Regions from separate parts of the Nonomuraea composti genome, predicted to be linked through region 1. Evidence: riboswitches for the same ligand, from Rfam matches in the RefSeq annotation. Region 1 holds a riboswitch; the other holds the start of a gene.
What was found. A riboswitch is a leader RNA that binds a small molecule or an ion and turns the genes downstream of it on or off. The one in region 1 is predicted to bind thiamine pyrophosphate.
Positions count from the first base shown of each region.

Region 1 (5,245 bases):
ACGCCGTTCGCGCGCACGGTGCTGCAGAAGACCATGGCCGTCCCCTACGGCACCACCACGACCTTGGAGCGCATCGGCGAGAGCATCGGCCGGCCGCGCGCGCTGCGCGCCATCGGCAACGCCCTCGCCTCCAACCCCGTCTGCGTGATCGTGCCCTGCCACCGGGTGGTGCGCGAGGACGGCGCGCTCGGCGACTACGCGGGCGGGCAGCACGCCAAGCAGCACCTGCTCAACGTCGAACGGAAGGCCTCCGCACCAGCAGGCCGATGAGCAGCGTGACCACGGCGGCCACCAGCGCGCCGCCCAGCGCCCCGTTCATCCACACCTGCCGGGTGAAGCCGATGGCCTCGCGCGCGCCCGCCCAGAACGCGTCCCACGCCGCGATCGTCGGCGTCGAGGTCGTCAGCCAGTAGGCCGCGAAGCCCAGCGCCCACGGCACCAGCATCGACCAGCGCGACGGCGCCCACTCCTCGGTGTTCCAGCGCCGGGCGCCGCCGAGCAGGAAGTAGTCCACGGCCAGCACCGCGAACATCGGCACGAACACCGCGCCGATCACGCCCAGGAACGCGCCGTACGAGGTCACGTCCACGAGCAGGGCGATCACGACGGTGAGCACGCCGATGGCGACGGAGAAGACCCGGCGGTCCACGCGGGGCATCAGGTTCTGCAGCGAGACCGTGGTGGAGTAGACGTTGGCGAACGACTGGTCGGTCTCGCGCAGCACGAGGATCGCGAAGAACAACGCGCCCAGCGGCACCGCGACGAACGTGCCGAACACGGAGTCGGCGTCGCCCGCCAGCGCCACCGCGTACACGCCGAGCCCCAGGCAGGCCACCTGGGCCAGCGTGTAGCCGCCGACGACCCCGGTGAAGGCGGCGCCGGTGGAGCGCGAGTGCCGGGCGAAGTCGGCCGCCATCGGCACCCACGAGACCGACAGCGCGATCACGTAGTCGACCGCGGCGGGGAAGGCCGTCCACGAGCCGCCCTCCTGCGGCGGCGCCTCCCGCAGGAAGAACCAGGCGAACCAGACCAGCGCGACGATCACCCCGACGGTCACGTACCGGCGCAGCACCCGGATCGACCCGAGCGGCCAGATCGTCAGCGCCGTGGTCAGCACCCCCGCCACGATCACCCACACCGCGTACGGCACGGGGAAGATCGTGCCCGCGGCGGTGGCGATCACCCACAGCTCGAACGCGCCCCAGCCGAGCATCTGCACGATGTTCAGCACCGTCGGCACGTACGAGATCCGGGCCCCGAACAGCCCGCGCAGCAGCACCATCGCCGGCTGCCCCGTCTGCGTGCCCGGCACCGCCGACAGGCCCACCATGGCCGTGCCGATCAGGCTGCCGACCACGGTGGCCACGAGCGCCGCCGCGAGGCTCAGCGGGGCGTTGCCCAGCGGGTCGACCAGGAACATCGCCCCGGAGAAGCCGAGGAGGCTGACGCCGAGGTTCGCCCAGAGCGCGCCCTGGTCGAGCACGCCCAGCGTCTTCGGCGGCCGCCCTTCGAGTGTCAGCGGAACTTCGTCGGCGACATGCGACATCGCACACTCCCTACGCCGGCATTACCCGGACAGGTTCAGGCGGTCGGCAGCAGCGGTATCTGCCCTCTCAGCCTGGTTGCCCCAAGCTCCCGCGACGATCTGTAGTTTGTGCCCTCATCATGCCTCAATGACGGCAGAACCACCATAGTGGGCGAGTTCAGGCGACGTACGGCGGCTGTCCCGTTTCGCTGACCATCGGCCGGCGGGCGGACTCCCACGCCTGCATGCCGCCGCCCACGTTGATCGCCTCGCGCCCGAGCTGGTTGAGCCAGGCCGCCACGTTCATGGACCGGCCGCCCACCCGGCAGACGACGTAGACGGGACGGTCGCTCGGCACCTCGTCCACCCGGCCCTGGATCTGGGTCATGGGGATGTGGACGGCCTCAGGCGCGTGGCCGGCCAGCCATTCGTCCTGCTCGCGGACGTCGAGCAGGTAGGCGTCTGCGGGAACGGCGGTGGCCTCGATCTCGGGAACGGTCATGTCTCCATCATCTCGCGCCTGGCATCGTAGGACGCACGGGCCGCGATGATCTCCTCCTGGTGCTGCTCGGTCCACGTCACCAGCGACTTGATGGTCTGGTGCAGCGTCCGGCCGAGCGGCGTCAGCTCGTAGTCCACGCGTGGCGGCACGACCGGGTGCACGGTGCGGCTGACCAGGCCGTCGCGTTCGAGCTGGCGCAGCGTGACGCTGAGCATGCGCTGGCTGATGCCGTCGATCTCGCGGCGGAGCTGGGTGAAGCGCAGGCTCTGGCAGTCGAGCAGGGCGATGACCAGCAGCGACCACTTGTCGGCGATGCGGTCGAGTATCTGGCGGACCTCGCAGTCTTCACGCACGTCCCACTGGCGCACGTCGTAGTCGTCGTCCACGGTGCCTTCGCAGTAACCGAGTGATTGAGAAGTGCCTTCTTCCACGACAAATCATGCTGGCGCATGATGTGGGGCGGTTACAAGAGAGAACCGAATGCCTATTCGTAACCGGGGGTCTTTGTCATGCCTGTGCCCACCCGATCCTGGGGTGTCCTGATCGTGTTGTGCGGTGCCATCTTCCTTGAGGGCATCGACGTCGCCATGCTGAACGTCGCGCTCCCGTCCATCCGGGCCGACCTGGGGTTGTCCACCGGCATGCTGAGCGGGGTCGTGAGCGCGTACGTGCTGGGTTACGGCGGTTTCATGTTGCTCGGCGGGCGGGCGGCCGACCTGCTGGGGCGGCGGCGGATGTTCCTGCTCTGGCTGGTGGTGTTCCTGCTCTTCTCAGGGCTGGGCGGCTTCGCTGAGGAGGGGTGGGTGCTGCTGGTGGCCAGGTTCGTCACGGGGGTGGCCGCCGCGTTCATGACGCCCGCCGGCCTGTCCCTCATCACCACGAACTTTCCGGAGGGCCCGCAGCGCAACCGGGCCCTGCTGATCTACGCGGGCACCGCCGCCGGCGGCTTCGCGCTCGGTCTCGTGATCGGCGGGCTGCTGGCCGCGATGGGCTGGCGCTGGGTGTTCTTCGCGCCCGTCCTGCTGGCGCTGGCCATCCTGGTCGCCGCCGTCCCCCTGATCAAGGACCGGGGCGACCGCGCGGAGGGGAGCTTCGACGTGGCGGGCGCGATCACCATCACGGGGGCGATGATCCTGCTCGTCTACGGCGTCGTACGCCTGGAGCACCCCTCCGACGGCCCGCTCCTGACCGTGGGGGCCTTCGCCGCCGGCCTGGCCCTGCTCGCGCTCTTCGTCGCCGTCGAGCGCCGCTCCGCCAGCCCGCTCGTCCGCCTCGGGATCCTGCGCTCGGGCCCGCTGGTCCGCGCGAACGTCATGGCCGCGCTGCTCACGGCCTCCTTCTTCGGCTTCCAGTTCCTGGTCACGCTCTACCTCCAGGAGCTGCGCGGCTGGTCCACCGTCCAGACGGGCCTGGCCCTGCTGGCCGCCGCCGCGGACGTGGTGCTGGCCCCCACGCTCACACCCTGGCTGGTCAACCGGTACGGCAACGCCAAGGTCGTGCTCGGCGGCCTGCTGTCGGGCCTGCTGGCCTACGCGTTGTTCCTCGGCGTGGGCCTGGACTGGACGTACGCGGCCATGCTGCCGTCGATGCTGCTGATCGGCCTGATGTTCGCCTTCGTCTACGGCCCGCTGACGATCGTGGCCACGGACGGCATCGCCGAGCACGAGCAGGGCCTGGCGGGCGGCCTGATCAACTCCTCGTTCCAGTTCGGGGCGGCCCTGGGCCTGTCGATGGTGACCGCCGTGAACGTGGCCGCCCTCGGCGGCGCCACGGACGCCGGCGCCGGGCTGGAGGCGATGCGCACGGCCCTGGTGGTGCCCGTCACGGCCACGCTGCTGGCCGCCGTCATCGCGGTCGCGGGCCTGCGCACGCGCGTACGGGAAAGGGCTCTCAGCACTATTTGAGCAGCTTGGACAGGCGGCGGTCGGCCAGCGGCTTGCCGCCTGTCTGGCAGGTGGGGCAGTACTGCAGCGAGGAGTCGGCGAACGAGACCTCCCTGATCGTGTCGCCGCACACGTCGCAGGGCTGCCCCGCGCGGTTGTGCACGCGCAGGCCCGACTTCTTCTCCGCCTTGAGGTCTTTGGCCGCCAGCCCGTGCGCCCGCTCGACGGCGTCGCGCAGCGTGGTGACGATGGCCTCGTGCAGGTCGGCGATCTGCGCGTCGGTCAGCGTGGCGGCGATCTTGAACGGGGACATCTTCGCGGCGTGCAGCACCTCGTCGGAGTAGGCGTTGCCGATGCCCGCGATCACCTTCTGGTCGCGCAGCAGCCCCTTGATCTGGGTGCGGTTGCCGCCGATGATCCGCTTGAGCGCGTCGACCGTGAAGCCCTCGGCGAGCGGGTCGGGGCCGAGCGCGGCAATGCCCGGCACTTCGTCCGGATTTTTCGTGACATAGACGGCGAGGCGCTTCTGCGTCCCCGCCTCCGTCAGCTCGAACCCCGGCGCCGGCCCCTCGTCATCGGGCGCCAGCCGCACGCGCACCGCCAGCGGCCCCTTGCCCGGACGCACCGGCTTGGCGCCGGACAGGTCGTCACGCCAGCGCAGCCACCCGGCGCGGGCCAGGTGGATCACCAGGTGCAGGCCGTCGCAGTCGAGGTCGAGGAACTTGCCGTGCCTGGCCACGCCCGTGACGGTCAGCCCGCCGAGCGCGGTGACCGGCGGGTCGAACGTCTTGAGCGCCTGGATGGCGACCACGTCGACCCCCAGGATCGTGCGGCCCACCGCCCGCTCGCGCAGGAAGTGGGTGAGCGACTCCACTTCGGGAAGTTCGGGCATGCCACCAGGGTACGTGCCACTCCCCGGTGTCCACGTTCGCCGGGCTCAGGGTACGTCCCAGAACGCCAGCTCGTGCATCATCCCCTCGGTGAACAGCTCCTCCGCCCGGTCAGGATCGGGCCCCGCCTCGTCGATCATCTGCCCGATCCGCGCGGTCAGCGCCGCGAACCCCGGATCCGCGTACGTGTCCACCCACGCCCGATAGCGCGGCTCCTTCGGCGGGTTCTCCGCCAGGATCCGCCCGAGGTTGGAATATCCCCACATGCACGGGTACAGCGCCGCCAGCCCCTCCGCGTACGAGGCCGCCGACTCCAGCAGGAACGCCGTGTACGCCGCGCACGCCGGCCCCTTCACCGCCCCCTCCAGGTCGGCCCCGAACTCCGCCGACATCGACCGGTGCAGGCTCAGCTCGTCGTGAAAGGTCGTGTGCGCCAGGTCCACCA
Region 1 covers NZ_JAATEP010000026.1:84,484-89,728, forward strand. The annotation lists gene HCN51_RS32075 (methylated-DNA--[protein]-cysteine S-methyltransferase) at 1-270, shown strand, start outside; gene HCN51_RS32080 (purine-cytosine permease family protein) at 230-1,546, opposite strand; TPP riboswitch at 1,537-1,649, opposite strand; gene HCN51_RS32085 (rhodanese-like domain-containing protein) at 1,704-2,027, opposite strand; gene HCN51_RS32090 (winged helix-turn-helix transcriptional regulator) at 2,024-2,413, opposite strand; gene HCN51_RS32095 (MFS transporter) at 2,537-3,931, shown strand; gene HCN51_RS32100 (Fpg/Nei family DNA glycosylase) at 3,924-4,802, opposite strand; gene HCN51_RS32105 (TenA family protein) at 4,848-5,245, opposite strand, start outside.

Region 2 (5,245 bases), on a different contig from region 1:
GCATTGCGCGGGAACGCGGTGGCGCAGGCGGCGAAGTGCCTGATCGTGATGGTCAAGGTCGGCAAGAAGCAGTCCCGGTACGTGCTGGCGGTCGTGCCGGGTGACGCGCGGCTCGATCTGCAGGCGGTCAAGGCGCTGCTCGGCGGCACGTACGTGGCCTTCGCCGCCACCGAGAAGGCCGAGGAGCTGGCGGGCAGCGTGACGGGGACGGTGCTGCCGTTCAGCTACGACCCCCGGCTCGAGCTGGTCGCAGACCCCTCCTTGCTGGACCAGCCCGAGCTGTTCTTCAACGCCGGCAGGCTCGATCGCTCCGTGGCGCTCAACACTGAGGACTATGTCCGGCTGGCGTCCCCACGGGTGGCGCCCATCACGAGCGATCCGGCCGCCACCAGTGATCCCTCCGTTACGGGTGGTCAGGTGGTTACGAGCAGGTAGGCGTGGGAGCGGTGTTGGTGCCGGTCCAGGAGGCCAGGAAGCCGAACGTGGTCGAGGCCCCGGGCGCGAGCGACCCGTTCCACGTCGCGTTCCGTACGGTCACCGAGGAGCCGCTCGCGCTCAGCGTCCCGCCCCAGAGCTGGGTGATCTGCTGACCGTCGGCGAACGTCCACGTCACCGTCCACGAGGAGCGCGGCGTGCTACTGGTGTTGGTGACGGTGACCTCGCCCTGGAAGCCGCCCTGCCACTGCCCGGTGCTCTTGTACGTGGCGGTGCAGCCGCCGGGCGGCGGGGGCGTGATGGTGGTGGTGACGGTGGGCGTGGCGGTGTTGCCGAGGGCGTCCACCAGGGCCGGGTACCACTTGTCGGACATCTTCTGGTCGCCGGCGGCGTTCGGGTGCACCCCGTCGTAGGTGTCGGTGCTGGTGCTGAAGCCGGTCCACTGGTCCACGACGGTGATGGGTGACTGGAGGGTGGAGGTGGCGGCGGCCCAGGCGGGGATGGCGTTGTTGAAGTTGACGGCGCGCTGGGCGCAGTCGGCGCAGGTGGACGGGTTCATCGGGATGATCTTGGCGACGAGGATCTTCATGTTGGGGTTGCTGGCCCGCATCTGGCCCACGAGTGTCGTGAACGCGCTGAGGATCGTCGCCGGCGCGATGTTGCTCCACACGTCGTTGGTGCCGAAGTGCATCAGGACGATGTCGGGCTTGGTGGCGGAGAGCCAGCCGGGCAGCAGGCCCTGGTTGGCGACGTTGGTGGCGAGGTAGCCGCCGTGTCCCTCGTTGTCGCCGTCGTAGGAGACCCCGCAGCCCTGCGGCGGCAGGGTGCCGACGAAGTCGATGTTGGTGTGGCCGGTGCTCTGGAGGCGGTTCCAGAGCAGGGCCCGCCAGCAGCCGGGGGAGCCGGTGATGGAGTCGCCCAGGGGCATGATCTTGATGGGGGCGGCGCTCGCCGTGGCCGTGGCCGCGAATAACACCGCCGCCGCCAGCGCCACCAGCGCCGTCACTACCGAGACGATCGTGGTCCTGCTGCGCATCGTGCGCTTTTCCGTCCGTACGCCTGCACGAAACATCGTGTGCTCTCCCGTCCGTACGCCTGTGCGAAACGTAGGAGCGGCGGCAGCTCCCGAGCCTGCGCGAATCGTAGGATCGCGGGAGCGGGCCCGGGAAGCACGACGATCATGGCGGGGTGCTGACCTGGGCGGACGGATGTAACTTTCAGCGGCGCACGACCGCCAGCGGGCACGGCGCGTGGTGCAGGAGCGCCTGGCTGATGGAGCCGATGAGCATGCCCGCGAGCTGCCCGTGCCCCCTGGACCCGACCACCAGCAGGTCGGCGCGCGCGGACGCCTCCTTGAGCACTTCCACCGGGTGCCCGTGCACGACCTCGGCCACCACGTGCACCCCGGGGTGCCGCTCCCGGTGCCCGGCCAGCGACTCTTTCAGCGCACGCAGCGTGTCCTGCTCGCTCTCGCGGGAGGCGGGCTCGAAGCCGCCGGGCTGGGGCCAGGCCCATGCGCGGACGACGCGGAGCCGGGCGCCGCGCAGCTCGGCCTCGGTGAAGGCGAAGTCGAGGGCCCGCCCGGCGCCGGGTGAGCCGTCGGTGCCGGCCACGACCTCGCCGCGCGGCGACGGGGGCGGGTCGTGGATGAGCACGACGTCGGAGGGCGCGTGCGCGGCGACGCCGTACGCGACGGATCCGACCAGCAGGCCGCGCACGCCGCCGATGCCGCGGCTGCCCACCACCAGCAGCTCGGCCTCCTCGGACGCCTTGACCAGCGCCGAGCGGGGGTCGCCGGGGAGCAGCGCGCCGTCGAGGCGCACCTCGGGCCACACCCGGCGGGCGCGTTCGCAGGCGGCGGTGAGGACGGTCTCGGCGCCGTCGCGCATCCACTGGGCCACCTCGGCGTAGCGGACGGCGCCCTCGCACACCCACTTCGGCACGGCGTGCGCGACGGTCAGCGGCGCCTGCCTGAGCCGGGCCTCGGCGGCGGCCCAGCCGGCGGCCTCCAGCCCGGTACGGGAGCCGTCCACCCCTACGACGATCATGACAGCGCGTAACACTCGACCTCGGCACGGCGGAACGGCAGCCCCTGTGCCTCGGAGTCGCGGGCGCACCTGCGCTCGGACCTGCTGAGCTTGAGCGTGCCGCAGACGGTGACGCCGGAGTAGGTGCGGCAGTCGAGCCCCGGGTCGGTCCTGCCGACGCGGTACATGCGCTTGACGGCCGCCCGGCACTTCGCCTTCCCCGTGTCGGAGTAGCGGCACTGGGCGATCAGAGTGTCGTACTGTTCCTGGCTGACTTCGTGCCGATCCATGCCGTCCCCGGCGGCGGCGGTGGCGCCGGACGCGGCCAGCACGACGATGAGTCCTGCGACAGCGGCGAATCTCTTCATGTTTCCCCTGATGGGGACCGTACCGCTGACGGCGATCGCCAAACCTGCGCGGCGCGGGTTTCGGGCGGGCCGGGGCGTGGGTACGATCACCGCCGACCAACGCGGGAGCCCGGTGGAGACCGGGCTGAGAGGACGGCTGACAGCCGCCGACCGCCAGAACCTGCTCCGGATAATGCCGGCGAAGGGAGTTTGCGCGATGACGAGCGCGCGTTTTTCCAAGGTTTACCAAGGTGAGCTGCGGGTGCCGATGCGCGAGGTGCGCCTGTCGAACGGCTCGTCGGTGACGCTGTACGACACCTCGGGCCCGTACACCGACCCCGCCTACGAGCCGGACCCGCGGCGGGGCCTGCCGCGCCGGCGCGAGGAGTGGGTGCGGGAGCGGGCGCGGGCGGGTCACCCGGTCACGCAGGTGGGCTGCGCCCGGCGCGGGCTGGTGACCAGGGAGATGGAGTTCGTCGCGGTGCGCGAGGGCGTCACCCCCGAGTTCGTCCGCCAGGAGGTGGCCGCCGGCCGGGCCATCATCCCCGCGAACGTCAACCACCCGGAGTCCGAGCCGATGATCATCGGCCGCGAGTTCCTCGTGAAGATCAACGCCAACATCGGCAACTCGGCCGTCACCTCCTCCATCGAGGAGGAGGTCGAGAAGATGACGTGGGCGACGCGCTGGGGCGCCGACACGATCATGGATCTGTCCACCGGCGCCGACATCCACGAGACCCGGGAGTGGATCCTGCGCAACTCGCCCGTCCCGGTCGGCACGGTGCCGATCTACCAGGCGCTGGAGAAGGTGAAGGGCCGGCCGGAGCTGCTGTCGTGGGAGGTCTACCGCGACACGCTGATCGAGCAGTGCGAGCAGGGCGTCGACTACGTGACCGTGCACGCGGGCGTGCGGTTGGCGCACGTGCCGCTGACCGCCGGGCGGAAGACGGGCATCGTCTCGCGGGGCGGCTCGATCATGGCCGCCTGGTGCCTGGCGCACCACCGCGAGAGCTTCCTGTACGAGAACTTCGCCGAGATGTGCGAGATCCTGGCCCGCTACGACGTGTCGTACTCGCTGGGCGACGGGCTGCGCCCCGGCTCGATCGCCGACGCCAACGACGAGGCCCAGTTCGCGGAGCTGCGCACGCTGGGCGAGCTGACGGCGATCGCGCGCGAGCACGACGTCCAGGTGATGATCGAGGGGCCGGGCCACGTGCCCATGCACAAGATCAAGGAGAACGTCGACCTGCAGCGCGAGCTCTGCGACGACGCCCCGTTCTACACGCTCGGCCCCCTCGTGACGGACATCGCGCCCGGCTACGACCACATCACCTCGGGCATCGGGGCCGCCATGATCGGCTGGTACGGCACGGCCATGCTCTGCTACGTCACCCCCAAGGAGCATCTGGGCCTGCCCGACAAGGACGACGTCAAGACCGGCGTGATCACGTACAAGATCGCCGCTCATGCGGCGGACCTGGCCAAGGGGCATCCGCGCGCGCAGGCGTGGGACGACGCGCTGTCGGACGCGCGCTTCGAGTTCCGCTGGGAGGACCAGTTCGACCTGTCGCTCGACCCTGAGACGGCGCGCTCGTTCCACGACGAGACGCTGCCGGCCGCGCCCGCGAAGACCGCGCACTTCTGCTCGATGTGCGGCCCCAAGTTCTGCTCGATGCGGATCAGCCACGAGATCAGGGACGCGGGGTACGCGGAGAAGGCGGCCGAGTTCCGGCGGCTCGGGGGCACGATCTACGTGGAGTGACGCATTGTCCAATGTCCAAACCCGCAGGTCTGGACATTGATGACGGGGATTGCCGCTCTTCTGGTGGCAACGTGACAGTGAGCCCGGCCGGGGCTTCCACGACCACCAGAAGAGAGGATCTTTCGTGTCGATCAGAACTCGCGCGGCGGTCGTCGCCGCCGCGTCCGCCGTCGTCGCAGGGCTCGCCGCCACGCCGGCCTCCGCCGACGTCCACCGGGGGGTGGCCGGGTGCTTCGCCTGGTCCTGGGGCGACGGGAACACCTCGGTGACCGTCTACTGGCACAACCGGTGCACGACCAAGCACAAGATCACCATCAAGTACAGCCTGAGCTGGACGTACAAGACCTACACGGCCACCGTCGGCGGCGACGGCAAGGGGCACAAGAAGTTCCAGACCGCCTCGATCGTGTCCATCAAGGACGCGGGCCGCGCCTAACCCGGCAGCGTCTCCCCGCCGATCGGGGCCAGCACCTCGCCCGTGTAATACGACGAGAGCCGGTTCGAGGCGAAGAACACGTACGACGGGGCGATCTCGTCCGGGTCGGCGGCCCGCCCCATCGGCACCTGCTTGCCGAACTGCTCCACCTTCTCCTGCGGCATGGTCGCCGGGATCAGCGGCGTCCACACCGGTCCGGGCGCGACGGCGTTGACCCGGATGCCGCGCTCGACCAGGT
Region 2 covers NZ_JAATEP010000004.1:168,035-173,279, forward strand. The annotation lists gene HCN51_RS08130 (YbaK/EbsC family protein) at 1-435, shown strand, start outside; gene HCN51_RS08135 (cellulose binding domain-containing protein) at 422-1,471, opposite strand; gene HCN51_RS08140 (universal stress protein) at 1,653-2,483, opposite strand; gene HCN51_RS08145 (hypothetical protein) at 2,480-2,830, opposite strand; TPP riboswitch at 2,922-3,034, shown strand; gene thiC (phosphomethylpyrimidine synthase ThiC) at 3,027-4,571, shown strand; gene HCN51_RS08155 (hypothetical protein) at 4,696-5,007, shown strand; gene HCN51_RS08160 (SDR family oxidoreductase) at 5,004-5,245, opposite strand, start outside.
Region 2: another riboswitch for thiamine pyrophosphate. It lies ahead of thiC (phosphomethylpyrimidine synthase ThiC); the one in region 1 lies ahead of HCN51_RS32080 (purine-cytosine permease family protein).